2 regions of the Prochlorococcus sp. MIT 1304 genome follow, and region 1 is predicted to be linked to the other one. Evidence: predicted binding sites of a transcription regulator. Region 1 holds the regulator's gene; the other holds the start of a gene.
What was found. Region 1 encodes NtcA, which controls nitrogen genes in cyanobacteria. Its sites were predicted from a motif close to GTANCNNNNGNTAC; they were not measured.
Positions count from the first base shown of each region.

Region 2: the regulator NtcA is predicted to act here: its motif matches at 2,806-2,819, upstream of SIB45_RS09425 (Fe2+-dependent dioxygenase).

Region 1 covers NZ_CP138974.1:744,524-753,766, forward strand. The annotation lists gene trmB (tRNA (guanosine(46)-N7)-methyltransferase TrmB) at 1-364, shown strand, start outside; gene SIB45_RS04055 (phosphoglucosamine mutase) at 372-1,724, opposite strand; gene SIB45_RS04060 (thioredoxin domain-containing protein) at 1,863-2,408, shown strand; gene thyX (FAD-dependent thymidylate synthase) at 2,412-3,044, opposite strand; gene dcd (dCTP deaminase) at 3,046-3,639, opposite strand; gene SIB45_RS04075 (cob(I)yrinic acid a,c-diamide adenosyltransferase) at 3,644-4,225, opposite strand; gene ntcA (global nitrogen regulator NtcA) at 4,425-5,159, shown strand; gene SIB45_RS04085 (DUF3084 domain-containing protein) at 5,199-6,164, shown strand; gene SIB45_RS04090 (hypothetical protein) at 6,165-6,602, shown strand; gene SIB45_RS04095 (DUF3146 family protein) at 6,583-6,840, opposite strand; gene pth (aminoacyl-tRNA hydrolase) at 6,850-7,446, opposite strand; gene psbH (photosystem II reaction center phosphoprotein PsbH) at 7,584-7,784, opposite strand; gene psbN (photosystem II reaction center protein PsbN) at 7,863-8,015, shown strand; gene SIB45_RS04115 (photosystem II reaction center protein I) at 8,124-8,252, shown strand; partial or broken gene SIB45_RS04120 (DUF3769 domain-containing protein) at 8,663-8,892, shown strand; gene SIB45_RS04125 (3-isopropylmalate dehydratase small subunit) at 8,875-9,243, opposite strand, start outside.
Region 2 covers NZ_CP138974.1:1,628,488-1,637,730, reverse strand. The annotation lists gene glyQ (glycine--tRNA ligase subunit alpha) at 1-253, shown strand, start outside; gene SIB45_RS09435 (iron uptake porin) at 389-1,687, shown strand; gene SIB45_RS09430 (hypothetical protein) at 1,748-1,987, opposite strand; gene SIB45_RS09425 (Fe2+-dependent dioxygenase) at 2,061-2,729, opposite strand; gene SIB45_RS09420 (extracellular solute-binding protein) at 2,832-3,854, shown strand; tRNA gene SIB45_RS09415 (tRNA-Ser) at 3,918-4,002, shown strand; gene SIB45_RS09410 (hypothetical protein) at 4,254-4,484, opposite strand; gene SIB45_RS09405 (hypothetical protein) at 4,481-4,666, opposite strand; gene SIB45_RS09400 (hypothetical protein) at 5,003-5,161, shown strand; gene SIB45_RS09395 (rhomboid family intramembrane serine protease) at 5,250-5,852, shown strand; gene SIB45_RS09390 (hypothetical protein) at 5,915-6,040, opposite strand; gene SIB45_RS09385 (hypothetical protein) at 6,113-6,307, shown strand; gene SIB45_RS09380 (2Fe-2S iron-sulfur cluster-binding protein) at 7,359-7,613, opposite strand; gene SIB45_RS09375 (cobyric acid synthase) at 7,610-9,139, opposite strand; gene SIB45_RS09370 (nucleoside triphosphate pyrophosphatase) at 9,206-9,243, shown strand, end outside.

The DNA of each region.
Region 1 (9,243 bases):
TAATATTTTGAATGATATGCAAAATAAATTTATTATCAAAAATATAAAAAGTATTTCTTTTTATTTCCCTGATCCCTGGTTTAAAAAGAGGCATTATAAAAGGCGTGTAATTCAGCCAGGATTTGTTAATATGCTCTCAAATTCATTGCAAAAAGGGACCCTAATTTTTATAAAAACAGATGTAAAGGATTTATTCAATTATATGGATTGCACCATATCAAGTAATTTTCATTTTAAGACAATAGATAAAAAAGATTTTAATTATTCTGAAAGTTTTAATCCAATTAAATTAAAAACTGATCGGGAAAAGTATGTGATTTATAACCAACTTGATATTTATGAAAAAATTTATATAAAAATTTAATTCATGATTAATATCTTATTTTATCAATTTCTAAAAAGAGTTTGTTCGTTATTTCGCTTGATAAAGAATCAACTTTCTCATGATTTTTGGCCTCAACTAGAACTCTCATTACAGGTTCTGTACCGCTAGGCCTTATATAAACTCTACAATTTTCCGAATATATTGTCTGAAAATTTTTTATAGATTCATCAATTAAGATTTTGTTTTCTGGATTTAATTTATTAAAATTAAAACCTAATTTAATATTAGTTAGTTTTTGAGGGAAAGGTTCGAAACTACTTTTAAGCCAATCATTTAAATTAATATTTTTCTTTTTACAATATTTGGAAATTTGAAGTGCTGTCAATATCCCATCACCAGAAAAGTTATTAATTTTTGAAAGTATATGACCTGATTGCTCACCTCCCAAAACAGATCTTTTTTTCTTAATTGCGTCATGAACATATTTATCTCCTACATCAGTTCTATATAAAATTCCACCAATTTTCTTCCAGGAATTTTCAAAACCTAAGTTTGCCATTTCTGTCGATATTAGTAAATTATTTGTGAGAAGTTTTTGTTCCATAAGTTCTCTACCCCAAAGAAAAAGAATATGATCTCCATCCAGCACATTCCCTTTTGAATCGATTCCAATTACTCTATCGGCATCTCCATCGAAGCTGAATCCCATATCCGCAGGACTCTCTCTTATTGCTTTTTTTAATGGTTCGAGGTTAGTAGAACCACAATTCAAATTAATTTTCAAACCATTTTTAGAGTTATTGATAACCTTTACATCGGCACCAAGAGACTGAAAAATTTTTCTTGCGCAAGTTGTTGCTGATCCATAGCATGTGTCTAGTATTATTCTCAACCCGCTTAAACTTTCTCCATCCATTGTTTGGATTAGGCTTTTAATATAAGTATCCATAAGATCTTTATTGGCTTTTAGGGGAACCACTTTTGTAGGAATTGATATATTTTGTTTTGACTCTTCAATTATTTTTTGAATTTTATTTTCAAAGATTTTAGTAATTTTTTGACCATTATGATCAAAAATTTTTATGCCATTATATTCTGGCGGATTATGACTTGCAGATATCATAATCCCACTACTTAGGTTCTCTTCTTTGATTAAATAAGGTATAGCTGGGGTAGGGCAGATTCCAAGATTTATAAATTTTTTACCACTTTCATTTATACCTTGTGTTATTGCCTGAAGCAGAATATTTCCACTAATTCTTGTATCTCTTCCAATTAATATTGGATTTTTATTTTCCAAAGTCGAACCTAGAGCATAACCTACTTTGTAGGCTAGAGAATAAGTTATCTCTTCATTAAATCTTCCTCTTATTCCATCAGTTCCAAAGATTGATTGCATAATTAAATTTCAGTAATCAAAGAAATTTTTGATAGCTATTCAATCCTTATTTTATCAGTTGATTAAAAGCTTATAGATTTCAATTCTCTATATTCGTTTGGCTTATTTAAGATACCCTTAATTAATAATACCTTAATAGTGCAATCTAAAAGTCAAGAACCAATTTTCAAGACAAATTTAAAAATAATAATTGTTTTGATTATATCTGTTTTTATTATTTCAATGCTTTTGTTTAAAAATTTATTTTTCAAATCAACTTATCTTCTAAAGAGTTTTGGAGAATTATCTGTTGACCCTGAAATAGCTTTTACAAATAATAAACCTACATTTCTGGAATTTTATGCAGATTGGTGTGAAGTTTGCAAAGAAATGGCTCCACAAGTTTCTTCTCTTAAAGATGAATATGAAAAAGATATTAATTTTGTTTTTTTAAATGTTGATAATCAAAAATGGGGTAATTACATCAAAAAGTTTTCTGTCAATGGGATTCCTCAAGTTAATCTTTTTGATAAGAAAGGCAATTTAATATCTACTTTTATTGGTAAACAAGATGAAATAAAAATAAGAGAATCTATTAATAATTTAGAAAAAGAAGAGAATCCCTATGAGGAAATTGTTAATGCTGAATTTTCAATAATTCAAGAAAATAAAAAAAATGAGGTTAATCCTCGTAGTCATGGATAATTTTTACCATCCTAAAGATTTTGATACAATAGGAAAACTTTTTTTAAAAATCGACTTGCAATTCTGAGCGATAGACTTGTGTTCTTTTTGGGTGCCGTTAGCTGATCTTAAATGAATGTAATGGATCCACGATCTACATGATCCAGACATATAGATTCTTGTTGGAGTAGCTAATGGTAAAACAAATCTCGCACATTCTTTTGCTACGCCTTCAGCGAGTAAATCTTCATATAATTCTGATGCAGCCTGAAAATGTAAACCAATTTTTTCATTGAATCTTTTTTTTAACTCATCAGGGAGATCGGGGATTGAATTTTGCCTATTTTTGAAATCTTGACGCCTTAGTTCTGGTAAGGGAATATTACCCAATTGAGAACTATCTGCATATCTCTGTGAAAATTCCTGGAAAGTAAATGATCTATGTCTTAAAATTTGTGCAGCGATACCTCTGTTGGTTTCTATTTGTAAAGTCATAAATGACTGTTCGAAAACGCTCCAATGTTCATTTTTAATGCAATAACTCAATAATTTTGAGTAGTCCTCATTTTCCTGATTTTTTGGGTTACTAACTCTTGCAATGTAAGCCATTGTTTTTTCTGCATCAGGAGTTAGCGAAATTAGTTCAACTTTACTCATTTTAGATTTTCGCTAGAGTCACCTTTTCTGGTTGGTTTTGATATTTACCTCTTCTATCTTCATAGGTTGTAGAGCATGGATCACCTTCAAAAAAGAGTAGTTGGCAAATGCCTTCTTCTGCATAAATTCTGCAATCTGCACCAGAACTATTACTAAACTCTAAAGTTAGATGACCTTCCCAACCTGCTTCTGCAGGTGTCGTGTTAACAATAATTCCTAGTCTTGCGTAAGTGCTTTTGCCAATACAGATCACAGTTATATTTTCTGGTACTTTCATCTTTTCTAAAGCCACTCCTAAACCATAGGAGTGAGCAGGAAGAATAAAAAAGTCTCCATCATTGTCATGGTGAAGAACAGTTTTTTCTAAATTATTAGGATTAAATTTTTTGGGATTCATCACAGTCCCAGGGATATGTCTGAAAATTAGGAATTCTTTTGATGAAAGTCTTAAATCATATCCATAGGATGAACATCCGTAACTCAAAACTGGCTTTTGTTTATTGTCAGGTTCAAGATGCCTCACTAAATTTGATTGAAAGGGCTTTATCATTCCTTCCGAGGCTTTTTGATTTATCCAGAGATCATTCTTTAGCATAGTTTTATGAGCGAAGTTCAGTAATTTGGTTGGCCATTAATAATAGATCTTTGGGTATATCTGTACCAGTAAGGATTACATCTCCTGATATAAATCGGTTTTCAAGTGTTGAAATCAAATCATCTTTATCGATAATTTTCATGTCAATAGCTAAAAAAATTTCATCAAGTATCATTTGTTCATACTCTCCAGACTGTAGTTTTTTTTTGCAAAAATTCCATAATTCAAAAGTAGATTCATGAATAGATTTTTTTAAATTTTTATTATTTTCAATTTCTTCAGAATTGTATTGATCAAAAGAATGTGATGATCTTACCCAGGTCAAATTACCGCATAGCTTTACTGCATTATCAATTCCTTGCTTGACTCCTCCTCTCATAAATTGTATTAAGAGCACTTTTCTGCCAAGAGCAGCATTTCTTAGAGAGTCTCTAATGATAGATGGGTAACTTCCTCTGTATGATGATTGATAAATTTGAATTTGCCCATTTTGCGTAAATTTTTGTCTGTTGATTTTGTTAGAAGTATTTATATTTACAACATCAAGATTACTTTTGGAATATAGATGAGATGAACTAATTACCATTATTTAAATTCTTTCTACATGCAGTATAATTAGAATCTATTGACACTGCATATAGTGTAATTTTACTTAAAAAAGGGTTAATCAAGTACAAACTGATTTTTAAAGGGTTATCAATAAACCAATAAGAATTTAAAATTGTTACTGTTGATACAAGAAATTTTAGAGTGCCTCCTTAAATTTTTTAATAGTAAAGATATTTATGATACCTGCTTCACGAGGATTCAACCGCTTTAGTTCGCAACAGTCAGGACAAAGTAAAATCAATTCTGTTGGAGAACGTTTCCCAATTAATAGAACTTTAATGGAAGTGATTAAAGGTCTAGATGGAGCAAACACAGAAATGGTTGAAAGATCTAAAACAATATTTTTCCCTGGGGACCCTGCTGAAAAAGTTTATCTCATAAGAAGAGGTGCAGTAAGATTGTCAAGAGTTTATGAGTCAGGTGAAGAAATAACTGTTGCTCTTTTAAGAGAGAATAGTCTCTTTGGTGTTTTATCTCTTCTAACAGGCCATAGATCTGATCGTTTTTACCATGCCATAGCATTCACAAGAGTTGAAATGATAACAGCACCTGCAAATTCTGTTTTAAGAGCTATAGAGGAAGATGCATCAGTAGGACTACTTCTTTTACAGGGCCTTTCTAGTAGGATCCTGCAAACTGAAACTATGATAGAAACTCTTACACACAGAGATATGTCTTCTCGTTTAGTAAGTTTTTTAATGGTTCTTTGTAGAGACTTTGGAGTTGCAGGTGAAAAAGGTATTACAATAGATCTAAGGCTTTCACATCAGGCAATTGCTGAAGCTATTGGTTCTACAAGAGTAACCATTACAAGATTATTGGGAGATTTAAAGGATTCAGGGCTTCTGAATATTGAAAGAAAAAAGATCACAGTATTCGATCCAATTGCTCTTGCAAAAAGATTTAATTGATTCATCATTAATTATGATGTACTGAGTGTATACAAAAATGTGGCTTGGATTTTAATTGTTTTTTTAATATTTTTAGGGGGACTTATTGCACCATTTGGGGATATTCTTGGAACAAAGATCGGAAAAGCAAGATTTAGTATTTTAAAATTAAGACCGAAAAAAACAGCAACTATAATAACTATAATTACAGGAGGGTTTATTAGTTCAATATCAATAGGGTTATTGATTTTAGTTAGTGAAGAATTTAGGCAAAGGCTTTTTGTGGATATTCCTTTGTTGCAAAAAACTTTAGATAAAAGTAAAAAAGCTTTAGTCCCTTTACAGAAAGAGCGAAAAGAACTTGAAAGTAAAATTATTCAAAAAGAAAACGAGTTAAATCAATTAAAAAGTAGTATTAAAGAATTTAGGAGAGGCAATATTGTTATTAAAAGAGGGCAAACTTTATTTATTGCTGAGGTTAATTCCAGCTCAAATATAAAACTAGACTTAACAAAAATCTATAATGAAGCTGATAAATTTGTTAGAAAAATTGTTTTCCCGATTAATAAAGATGCAAAAAATATTCTTTTGTGGAGACCTAGTGATATCTCAAAAATTGAGACAATAGCTTCTAGAGGCGGCGACTGGATTTTATTAATTAAATCAGCAACAAATGTTTTAAAAGGGGATAATTATGTGTTTGTATCTCCTGATTTATTAGAGAATAAATTTATAGTCAAAAAAGGAGATGTCATTACAAGTGCAATTATGGAAAAAAGTGATTTAAATTTTAAAGAAATAAATTTAAAAATAAAATCACTGTTAAGAGAAACAAGGGATGAAATTAAGTCAAAAGGTTCACAAGTTGTTGAAATTAATACAAATGGAAATTTTGTAAAAAAAATTAGAGACTTTCTTCAAGAAAATCAAAATGTAAATTTTATGTTAGAAGTAGTATCTTTGAGAGATAGCAAAACTGTAGAACCCATAGTCGTTGAAATTAATATTGTAAAGATTGCATCTTAAATGGCTAGAGTAGTAACTATTGATCCTGGAAAAAGTAAATGCGGCTTAGTCCTAGCGGAAATTAGTGAAAAAAAAGTTTACAAAGCGATCATCCTGAAAAGTGAATTACTTGAGAATTATCTTAGAAATTTAATTTCCGCTGAGGATATAGAACAAATTATTATTGGCAATGGCACCACCAGTAGAGAAATTAGAGAAAAACTACATTTCTTTAAAAAAGAAATAATAACTTTTGAAGAAAAAAATACTACCTACAGGGCTAAAGCGAGATATTTTGAACTTTTTCCAATTAGTGGCCTGAAGTTTTTAATACCTAGAGAAATTTTTATTCTTAATAAAAACCTTGATGCCATATCAGCTTTGATTATTTTAGAGGATTACTGCAGAATGAAGTTTACTTTGAATCAGAATATAGATTTTAAAACTTGGCTGAAATAGTGAATTTATATTCATTCCCTGCTTCTAGTTCATAATCTTTTTTTAGTAAAAACCTCAATAAGGCATCCTCAATTAAAGCTCTTCCCAAAGGTGGATTTACTGTTAGTAAACCTTTATGAAAAGACCATATAAAAGTCCACCGAAATTGACTAGCTTTTACAACCCCCTGAATTTGCTTTTTTGAGAAGGAATATTCCTTAACACTTACATTGGCAATCGTTTCAGGTTTTGAACGCATTACTTAAGGTTAGTCTTGGTTAAAAGAGTTTAATTCATTAATTATATGATCTTCTTTTTTAGTATTTAGATGTTCGAGGGATTCTATTACTCTCTTAAACACTTTATCCAATATTAATTTTTCTTCTAGAGAAATATTTCCTAATACATGTGAAATAGTATTGAAATTATTTTCTCCTTTTATTAGGGGAGGTGACCCAATACCAATTCTTATTCTCTTAAAGTTTTGTGACTGCAATTGTTCAATGATGCTTTTAAGCCCGTTATGTCCACCTGAGCTTCCTTTTCTTCTAAATCTTATTTTTCCAAGGGGAAGATCTTTATCATCGACTATTATAAAAATTTGATCTAAGTTTACTTTGTACCAATCAACGATTGCTCGGACAGCATAACCACTGTTATTCATAAACGTATTTGGTAAAAATAACCTAAAGGTGTAGTTATTGATTTGAAATTCTGAGCAGGAACTTTTAAGTTTATCTTTTAATAAAAAATTTGAATTATATTTTTTTGAGAGCTTTTCAAGCAGCAAAAAACCTATATTGTGTCTACTGTTGTAATATTTTTTCCCAGGATTCCCAAGTCCAATTAAATATATTTCATGCATGATGTATATCTAAATCTCACTTAATTGAGAATTATAAATATATATAAACTATAACTAATTAAAAAAACAAAATTTCAAAAAAAGTTATTTAGCGATAACTATGTGAAATAAATAACTTCTTGAGAAAATTTTAGAAATTAGTTTCCATTCCAATCTACTGAGAAACCCTGTAGTAGTAGGGATTGGTTATAAATTTGCAAAAGAATAACCAAAAAAACAAGTAGTAGTAGGCCTATGACAGTCATCACAGGAACTGCTCCCCAACCAGGTACTACTTTCCCTTGACCTGAATTACCAATTGCTTTTAGAAGACTGCCTAAGGCTGTTTTTTGACCCATTTGAATCACATAATCGAATATTATTTCGCTATTGTATAAGAACTTATACATAAATTGTTTACAAACTTAGCAAAATTGATGCAAACTTTATCATCTGCTCCAGATCCTGCAGTTTCCATAGCAGTAACAATTCTGGCATTACTCCTAGCTTTAACCGGTTTTGGTCTTTGGACTGCATTTGGACCCAAAGCTGCAAAGCTTACTGATCCTTGGGATGACCATGACGATTAATCTTCTTTAAAGTATTTCAAAATTTTCCAAAAATACAAAAAGTAAACAATTAACCATAGTTTAACTATAAATTTAATAAGATATAAATCTGTCAGCACTAGTAATTCCATGCTTGCCTTAAAAATTTCTGTTTACACTATCGTCTTCTTCTTCGTTGGAATATTTCTTTTCGGCTTTTTGGCAAGTGATCCAACAAGGACGCCTAATAGAAAGGATCTAGAGAGTCCTCAAGATTAAATATTTCTACCTAGGAATCATATTGAAGATCTTGAAATTTAGAAAACTTATATTTACAAATTTATTTTTATTTAATTTATTCAATTTTTCATATCCTGATTAAACTTCATCTATAGACAGTAATATTTTTCGATTAGATGGTTTAAGTTAAAACAATGCAAAACTATCAATTCTAAAAAAACTTCTTTAGATAAAAAAATTGACGAATCTATTCAGGAAATAGCTTTAAGAGAGAATTTAAATCAAGAATTCCAGCTAGAAATACAATCTGATAAACAATTCCAGCAAGAATCTGTTTTATATGCTGAGGGTAATGTTATTGCTAATTATAAAGGAAATACTTTAAAAGCTGATTTACTTGTCTACGACAAGTCAAAAGGAATTGTGAAAGCAGGTTTAAATTCGATCAAATTTCAGATCTTTTCACTTTAAATTTAGCTTTTGATCAACAACTATATGGACCTATACTCTTGAAAACTGATGCTACTTTAAATCTTGATAAGAATTCACAAGATTATGGAGATTTTATAAGTTCGAAAATTTCGATAAGTTTAAAAAAAGATCATATGAATTAGGGGTTTTTTATCAACCTTATAATCAATTTGGAGGAATAAATTTCTCTCTAAATGGTTTCGAATAATTCATTGGATTGATTAAACTTTGTGTAGGGTAGATCATTTATTTTTTTTTCGATTAGTTTTTTATTTGCAAGGAGTGTTGAGGTTGCGTCCCACTCACCAGTCAAAAACATATTTTTTGAAGAAATCTTTATTTCTAAATCAAAATTAAAAAAAGTAGATTTGAAGGTTGATTCATTAATGTTTATTTCACATAAGGAATTATTTATATATTTATTTTCTTGTATATTTTTAATTAATTTTTTTGGGAGTGTGAAACATGGTATTCCAATAGCTATACAATTGCAGTAGAAAATTTCTGCAAAACTTTCTCCAATTATCGCTCTTATTCCCCACCTAAGAAGGGCTTGGGG
Region 2 (9,243 bases), 760 kb from region 1:
CGACAATCTCAGGAAATTATTTGAAATTTACCAAGCTGAGGCAAATAATTTAATCCAAAAGAAATTAACTTATCCTGCCCTTGATTTTGTTCTGAAATGTAGTCATACATTTAATCTTCTAGATGCTAGAGGAGTGATCTCAGTTACAGATCGTGCTCAATATATTGAAAAGATTCGAAAATTAGCAAGAGAAGTTGCATCATCATGGGTGGAAGAAAGAGAATTCCTTAACTTTCCATTGGTAAAGAATTAATAAACTTATAAACACGAAAAACAATGCTTGTATAAAAAGTTACAACGCCTTGAAACTTATATTTCTTTCCTTATTTGTTAGTACCGATACAGTATAGTTACCCAATTTCTTTGGGCTATTTTAGTGTGAGGTAAAATGAAACTCTTCCAACAAATGTTGGTGGCCGGAGCGACATTGAGCTTATTAGCTCCAGTTGCTGCTCAAGCTTCCGACGTAGTCAATCTAGAAGAAATGAATAGCTACTCACGTAGCAAAACAAAATCTTCCAGATTTGATAGTAAAACATTCATTAACGAAGTTAGTGAAGATATTGCAAATCTTAAGGGTCGTGTAGATGGCCTTGAGGTTAAACAAAATGAATTTGAAGCCGGCGGATTCTCAGATACAACTACATTAGATGGTAAAGCTGTCTTTGGTTTGATGGCCACTGACCACTCAAAGGTTAAGACAGATGGTACTGACGTATTAGCAGCTGCTTATCAATACACAATGAATCTCAACTCAAGTTTTACGGGTGATGATAATCTTTACGTAAGACTAAGATCAGGTAACAGCACTAGTAATTTTGTTAATAAGGAATTTGGAACATACTTAAGTATGGGTACTGAATATGGAGATTTACTTAAAGTCGATAAAATCTGGTATACGTTCCCAGTTGGTGATAGTAATACTGTCTGGGTAGGACCAAAAATTGAAAACTACTATATGCATGGAACTACTCCTTCTATCTATAAGCCAGTAACAAAACAATTTACTCTTGGTGGTAATGGCGATGCATATGGTGCAAGTACCGACTCAGGTTTTGGTTGGGCATACAAAGCTGATAATGGCTTTGCTGTAAGTTCTAACGTGGTTTCCAAGCAAAACGTGGCATCTGAAAGTGGAACATCGAAAGGGTTTTTGACCAATGAAGCAAAAACTTCATGGGCTACTCAGGCAGGTTACACCACTGATCAATGGTCTGTATCTGCGATTGTTAACAATAAATACAACGGTTGGACAGATGGTTACTACGAGTCAAAACAGCATACCCCTTCCAATTTCACTACAGGTGTAACTAACTTTACTGCAATTGGTTTAAGAGGATGGTGGAGACCACTTGAGACTGGAACAGCAACGCCTGCAGTTTCTCTTGGATATGATACTACCGACTATGATGAAGCTCCAGAAGCATCCAACAATTCAACAGCATGGTTTGCTGGATTAACTTGGCAGGATATTTTCCAAGCTGATGACAGAATCGGAGTAGCTTTTGGACAGCCAACTATGAACGAAGACGAACCTAATGAACCATTCGCTTACGAAGCATATTATGAATTCAAAGCTAATGATTCTATTACTATTACACCTACCATTTTTGGTGGAACTAATAGAAATGGAGCAGATGGTGATGATGTCTTCGGCACAGTTCTCCAAACAACTTTCAAGTTCTAATTTAATTTAGACAAAATAAAAACGCCCAGTTGGGCGTTTTTATTTTGACTTTTTAAATTTTTACCAGCAATTTTCACCCTCTCCAATTGGGATACAAGCACTTGATTTTGCTGCCTCATCAGCAATTTTTTGAGCATTGTCGTCTAATATGAAATCTGCATCTAAAGGCATATCAGTATTCCATTCTTTTAATCCACCTAAATCATTTTCACCTGATTTAACTGAATTACTATCCGCCGTTGAAATAGCTAATGCGCTTGTGGCTGCGATAAAAATTGCAATTGAACTCTTTTTTGACATTCGATAAATTAGGTTTCTAATATATTAATCAATTTCAAATTAATATTCTTTTTGTTGTATAAAATGATTCTATTTACTCCCCGATATCTCTTAAGAGATTTGAATAAGATTTAAAAATAAGATCAAGTTCGTCAGATCTGCCATGCTTTGACAGTAAACTTCTTGCACCTGCGTCTAAATCAAATAAATATTCTCTTTTTTCAGTAGATTTAACATAACTTTCTATCCAACCCACGCATACTAATCTTTCACCATTATTTACTTCATTCACTGCATGTAAGTAAGAACTTGGATATAAAATTATCTCTCCAGGATTCAATTTGAATTTTTCTTCTGTGTTCATTGTTTCAATAATTAATTCTCCACCGTCATAAAAATCTTTATTCGTCAATGAAATAGTAAATGATAAATCTGATCTACCAGAAGACATGTATGGATTGTCAATATGTCTCCCATAATGCATATTTTTTGACGATTTTGTAAACATTATTCCATGTATCTTTTTTGGTAAAGAAAAACTTTTTATTAATTGGCTGGAAAGGATTTTTTTAGTAACTAATTGAGCGTTTTTTTTTGATACTTCAGTATTTCTATTTAGTTGTAAATTATTTTTTACCATTGATGCGTGACTGCCAGCAGTTTTTTTCCCATCTTCCCAATCTTGTTGACTACATTTGTCTAATTCTTTTTTTATTAAATTTATTTCTTCAGCGTTTAACAACTGATGGATTAAATAATTCATATGAAATATAAAAAATGATACAACACGATGTATAGAAGTTCGCTTTTGAAGTTTGAACTCTTTTTATAGGTATAAAGTAACCATAGATACTAATTTCAAAAAGTGCAAAAACTAAAAAAAATAATTTTTTCAGTATTCACATGTACATTTTTGCTAAACGTTAATATACCTGCTAATTCAACAGAAAAAGAAGTCAAAGTTTATTCGGGTAGACATTACAACACAGATAGAAGTGTTTTTAAAAAGTTTGCAGAAGAAACAGGAATTAAAGTTAGGCTTATCGAGGCAGCGGGAATTTCTTTAATCGAAAGAATGAAACGAGAAGGGAAGAATTCTCAAGCAGATTTAATATTGTTAGTAGATGCCGCAAGAATTACTAATGCAGCCAAAGCTGGATTACTTCAATCAATAGAATCTTCTAATTTAGAAAATGATGTTCCAGTTGGATTAAAAGATCCAGGTAAGGAATGGTATGCATTAACAAGAAGAGTTAGGGTAATGATAGCCAATCCAAAAGTTGTCGATGTTAGCAAGATAAATGACTACACTGATTTGGCTGATCCGTCTTTAAAAGGGAAAGTATGTTTAAGAAATAGAAAAAGTCCATATAATCAATCTTTAGTTGCCAATCAATTAATCAACAAAGGTGAATTAGCTACTAAAGCTTGGCTAAGCGGAATGATTTCAAACGTTTCAAAACCTTTTTTCCCAGGGGATATTGCAATAATTAGAGCAGTTTCAAAGAAAAAATGCGGGGTAGGAATCGTTAACCATTATTATGTCGCAAGAATGTTGGCTGGTGTTAATGGAAGAAGAGATGCTTTATATGCAAAAAAAACAGAGGTCCTTACACCTAATCCTGCTCATGTAAATATTAGTGCTGGAGGTGTTGCAAAATATGCAACAAATAAAAATGAAGCTATTCAGTTGCTTGAATTCTTAGCATCTTCGGAAGGAAGTAAAGGTTTAGCTGCTCCAACTTTTGAACATCCCTTGAAGGAAGTTAATCAGAATCAAATAGTTAAGAACTTTGGAGAGTTTACACCTGATGGTGTTACCGTAGAAGAACTTGGAGAAAAAAATTCTTTAGCTATTAGATTGATGAAAGATGCAGGTTGGAATTAAAAATTAAGATTTTTATATAGCACATAATTTTCTATTTATTCCGTGCATACTTATTAAATAGGCGGAGAGGTGGCTGAGTGGTCGAAAGCGAACGATTCGAAATCGTTTAATAGGAAACTATTCGTGGGTTCGAATCCCACCCTCTCCGTTTAATTATCTTCCTGTAAAGTTCTATGTGGGCAATAATGTAGTCAAAATCGGTTTTTAAAGAAGTTCCTTGTCCTATATAGTCCAATATTTACCAGTTTATGCCTGAATGTGTTGGTGGATGTGTTGGTGGATATTTTTTAATGTGTTGGTGGATATTTAATTTACGAATTATGTGTTGGTGGATTCCTCAAAATCGCTTGTAAATATTAGGGTTATTCAGATTCTTATGGAGGTAAGTAGGTATCATCTTTATTTGATTTTCTTCTCAAAATCTTTAAAAGATGATTGCATTTGACCTTTGTTTTCTATGGGGTCATCTTTATCCAATCCTCTAATTTTTCTCCATCTGGAATACATATATCCAAGATATATTCCTTGCATGAAATTCTTTGCTCCATTTTCTAATAAATTCTTTGAAAATTTATCATTAAATTTTCCACTTTCTAATAATTCTCTCTGCCAATTTATTTTTTCTGTCATTGCTGTTGCTGTTCCTCCTGTATTTTCTTCAGTCTTTCGTATTCAACATGTAGAACGCCTAAACGCCATGCATCTTTTAATCCTTTTACACCTCCCATTAAGAGTTTTGCATCGGAAGGAGAGTGTGACTTCATGTTTAAGAAATCTTTCTGCCAATATTTTTCATTCCATTTATTGCTCATATTTTATTTACATACTTTTTGAAATCATCTAAAGAGATTTTAATCATTATCCTTTTAATAAAAAAGAGTTTTTTTTACCTTATAATTTTAATTCTTTAACAAAAAGTTCTAATAAAATTAAAAAAAATAAGAGAGCAAATAAATTCCCTTTACGAGTCTTATGCTCCTAATTGTCTACAAATTGGATAAGGTTTTTTGAATTCTGAACATTTCTTATTGTACTTAATGAAAAAAGATAATCGCGACAACCATAAAGCGCTAATACTAGGGTATTAATACTCTATTAATTTTAATTGAATAGGAGGATAATTAAGTGGTAGAGATCTAGGAGTTTTTATGAGACTCACCACTCCATTAACTGCCCTTAGAAATGCAACTTCAGATGTTTGGAGAATGCATGATTTTAATTATGAACTACCTAATGACCATAGACAAGATTATTGGGAAAAGGAATGCATAGACCACCCAACAAGTTCTCATTGCAAAGTTTACTAAAGGCAATATAAATTAAGATATTAATAAAGACCCTTTTCAGGTTCTTTTTTTCTATTAAGAAGATAATTTTTTGATTTGAAACTAAAAAATGCCTTTTTATAATTCAATATCAAAATATGATTGGCAATATCTTGTAACTGGATTTTTTTTAATCTCAGTTTTTATTTTTACAGATTTAATTGGCGTTATTGATAAAGAATATTTTTACTTTGTACCAAGATTAATTAGTGATCAACCCCATAGGATTTTTACATCAATATTAACTCATGCAGATTTAAATCATTTATTAAGTAATCTTGGTGGAATAATCATCACTAGATATTTTTTGATGAGACTTGAAATTAAAAGTAGATTTTTTTATTTGAAATTTATTTTAATTTGCTCTTTTTTAAATTTTTTTATTTTATGGGTCTACGAAAAGATCTTGTCTTATTTTAATATATATCCGAATTATGCCGCTTTAGGATTTAGTGGAATAATTTATGCTTTTTTTGGATTCTTACTATTAACTTCTTTTCATGGAAAGAAATATTTTTTAGGTAAAGAAATTGGTTTTAAGTCCAATTATGAAGTTCAAAAAATGTCAAAGACAATATGCCTCATAGGTTTGATGCTCTCTTTTTTGCCAGGGGTAAGTTTATTAGGTCATTTAAGTGGATTTATTGCAGGGTGTTTTTTATTCTTAATCTAATTTAGATTAATTATTTGATCAGATTAATGTAGATATTTTCCAAGATATCCAACCTTTTTCTTTTACTCTTTACTTTTAAATAGATCAATTTTGATATCAAAAGTAACTACTATCCCAATACTTATAAGCAGTAATGCAATCGCAATTTGGGGTGAAGGTAATAACATATGAGTCTTATTTTCGACCACCCTATCGAATCTTTCCCAATAATGATGAAAGATTGAGTAATATTAACTCTGAATAAAGCATCACCTTTAAAAATGGCAAAAGTAGAAAATGATCTTGATATATATTACGCAGTTGGAAATACAAATACTCAAAGACAAGAAAATGAACTTGCAGCAATTATGAAAAAACGCAATTCTGCAGGATGGAAGTTGATCTCAACAAGTATTGCAATAGTAGATACTAAAAACCAGTTTTCAAATCTTTATCTATTTTGGGAAAAGAATTAGTAATTAATACTGTAAAAATTTGATATCTTTACTCAGTAATTTACAAAACTCAGAAAACTCTTCACACTTCAATCTCTTATAATCCCCCCTTCTCTGTATTAGGTTTTTCTTTATTTTTGATATCCAGAAATGGGGAATTGGCATATGTGACAGTTAAGTAACATTCCATTCAGGCCTGCCACGAAAAAGAATTAAATGACATATGTTAAATTTGTGTGAAGGAGATGTTTTACTCAAAAAAGTGGAAACAAGGAAACACTTAATTTTGTAAAGCTACATAAGACCCCATTATTTGGGGTTTTTTTTATGCAAATTCTTTGCTTATCTTTACTTTCCTGCGTCTTCACCAGTATTCCCTATAAATACCAAAAATTTGATGTTGCACAAAATGAGTGCCTGTCTAAATATTTCCAATTTGGTTCTATAATAGTCAAAGAAGTATAAGATGTGATTTCACCCTTTCTGTTTTGATAACCATTTGTAATCTTCATCTTATATGAATAGAAAAGGTTTAAATTTTAAATCAGCAATTTTTAAAATATTTTACACATATTTAGGGGTTTATTTTCTTGCTCTGATATTCAAGTATAACTATGATCTTGAGTTACTATTTAATAATATTCAATACAAATATTTGATTGCTTTAAATATAGTTTTTATATTTTTAGGCATCCCATTATCAATTATTTTTGACTTTATATTATTAAAAGTTTTTGGGTTTATTTATATTTTATTATTTTCTCCTGCTTTAACGATTTTAAGTGTAATTCAAGTTCTTATTTTGAGGAAAATTAAATTTAAATTTTCTAGAAATATATTATTTTTAAAAAGACCAGAAAAGAATAATCTTTATAAATTTTTTGACAATATTACTTTTAGATCTTTTTATATTTTAATCATTAGATCTTTCCCCATCCTACCTCATGTTTTGGGGAGCTATATTATTGCCTCGTCAAAAATCAAAAATAAGGTTATTCTAATAAACACATTTTTTGGATCATTTTTTTACTATGTTTTCCTTTATCTAATAATAGGTAATGTTTAGTGAAATTTATTTTTCCCAAAAGGGGTCTGTAGTTAAAGAAACCCGTAACGTACATTTTTTATTATTTTTAATTTCACTTATACAAGCCCTTACTGTTACACCGTTTACATCAATTTCACAGGCTCCACAACTCCCTGTGAGGCAGCCAGAAGGGATTTCTAAACCTGCTTTTTTAGCAGAAGAAAACCAGTTATCACCATCTGAAACAAAGGTTTCTTTATTGTTTGGCCATATTACTTTTGTATTTTTTGTTTCTTTCAACTTAAAAATGATTTGAGATTTAAATGTTTGTGGAATTCATTCGCAAGATTATCAATAATGAATTGTCTCTTCTCTTTATAAGATATTGATTTTTTGTTTAATGTTGGTAGATTTTTACTCTTCCTTATTAAATTAATATAATGCTCTCTCCAACTGTCATTTTCAAAGATTCCATGAATATATGTTCCTGCAATAGTTCCTCCTTTATTATTTTCTTTATACCAACCAAGATCTGAATCTTCAAAAATTGGATTAATCTTTAATGAACTTTGGATTTCATCTAATACAGTTTGACCATTATGAATTTCAAATCCATTAATTTCTGATTGGCACGGCCATATAGATTTAGATTTAATTTGACGTGTTAATTTTTTTTTAAAGAAAGTCGTTTTTAAGGGTAGTAATCCAATACCTTTAATTTTTTGTTCAGAATAATTTTTGGAACCCTCTTTAAAATATGGATCTTCAAGTGTAGTCCCTAACATTTGTAAGCCTCCACATATTCCAACAATATTTCCTTTGTTTTTTGAATAGTCCCTTATATCCTTAGATAAACCAGAATTTTCAAGAAATATTTGATCTTTAATCGTTTGTTTACTTCCCGGCAGAATGATGAAGTCATACTTACTTAGATTTTGTGATTTTCTAATCCATTCAATAAATATCGTTTCTTCATTTTCTAGTGGATCAAAATCCGAGAAGTTACTAATAGATGGTAATTTTATAATTCCAACTTTGATTTCAGGATTTTTAGAAAGTGATTTTTTTTCTATTAAATCTAAAGAGTCCTCTGGGGGAAATGAATCATTTAACCATGGAATAATTCCAACAACAGGGATTTGAGTCTTATTCTCTATCCATTTCTTCCCATCTTCAAATAATGAAAGGTCTCCTCTGAATCTATTTATAATAATTCCCTTAATAAGCTTCTTTTCTTCAGGCTTCATTAATTCAAGAGTACCAATTATTTGTGCAAATACGCCTCCCCTTTCAATATCAGTAACCAAAATGCAATTTGCATTTAAATATTTAGCAACTCTTAAATTAGTCAGATCTCTATGAATTAAATTCATCTCTACCGGACTTCCAGCCCCTTCGATAATTAAACGGCAATTCGGATTTCCTTCGTAAATAGACTTTAAACTTTTTTTAATTACTTCCCAACCTGGAGTAAACCAATCCTTATAGTAATTTTTTGCAGTGGTGGTCCCTATGCTTTTGCCAAGGTGAATCACCTCGCTTATTGAGTTTCCTTGTGGTTTTAATAAAATGGGATTCATCTCTGCAGCGGGATTAATACCACAAGCAAAAGCCTGAAGTGCTTGTGAATATGCCATTTCTCCACCTTCCCAATCAACCCAAGCGTTGTTGCTCATATTTTGTCCTTTAAAAGGGATTGGTTCTTCGCCTAAGTTTTTAAGAATCCTACAAATAGCAGTAACTGTTAATGATTTTCCTGCTCCACTGGAAGTACCTAGGACCATTATTGGTTTCTTTATTTCATGTAATTTTGCCTCTAATTCCATTAGTAATTTATATTAATTTTAAAATTTATTAATTATTAAATTGAATTATAATTTGGTAAAAAATTTGTGTTAATTCTAGCCTCTGCTTCTCAATCTAGAAAGAA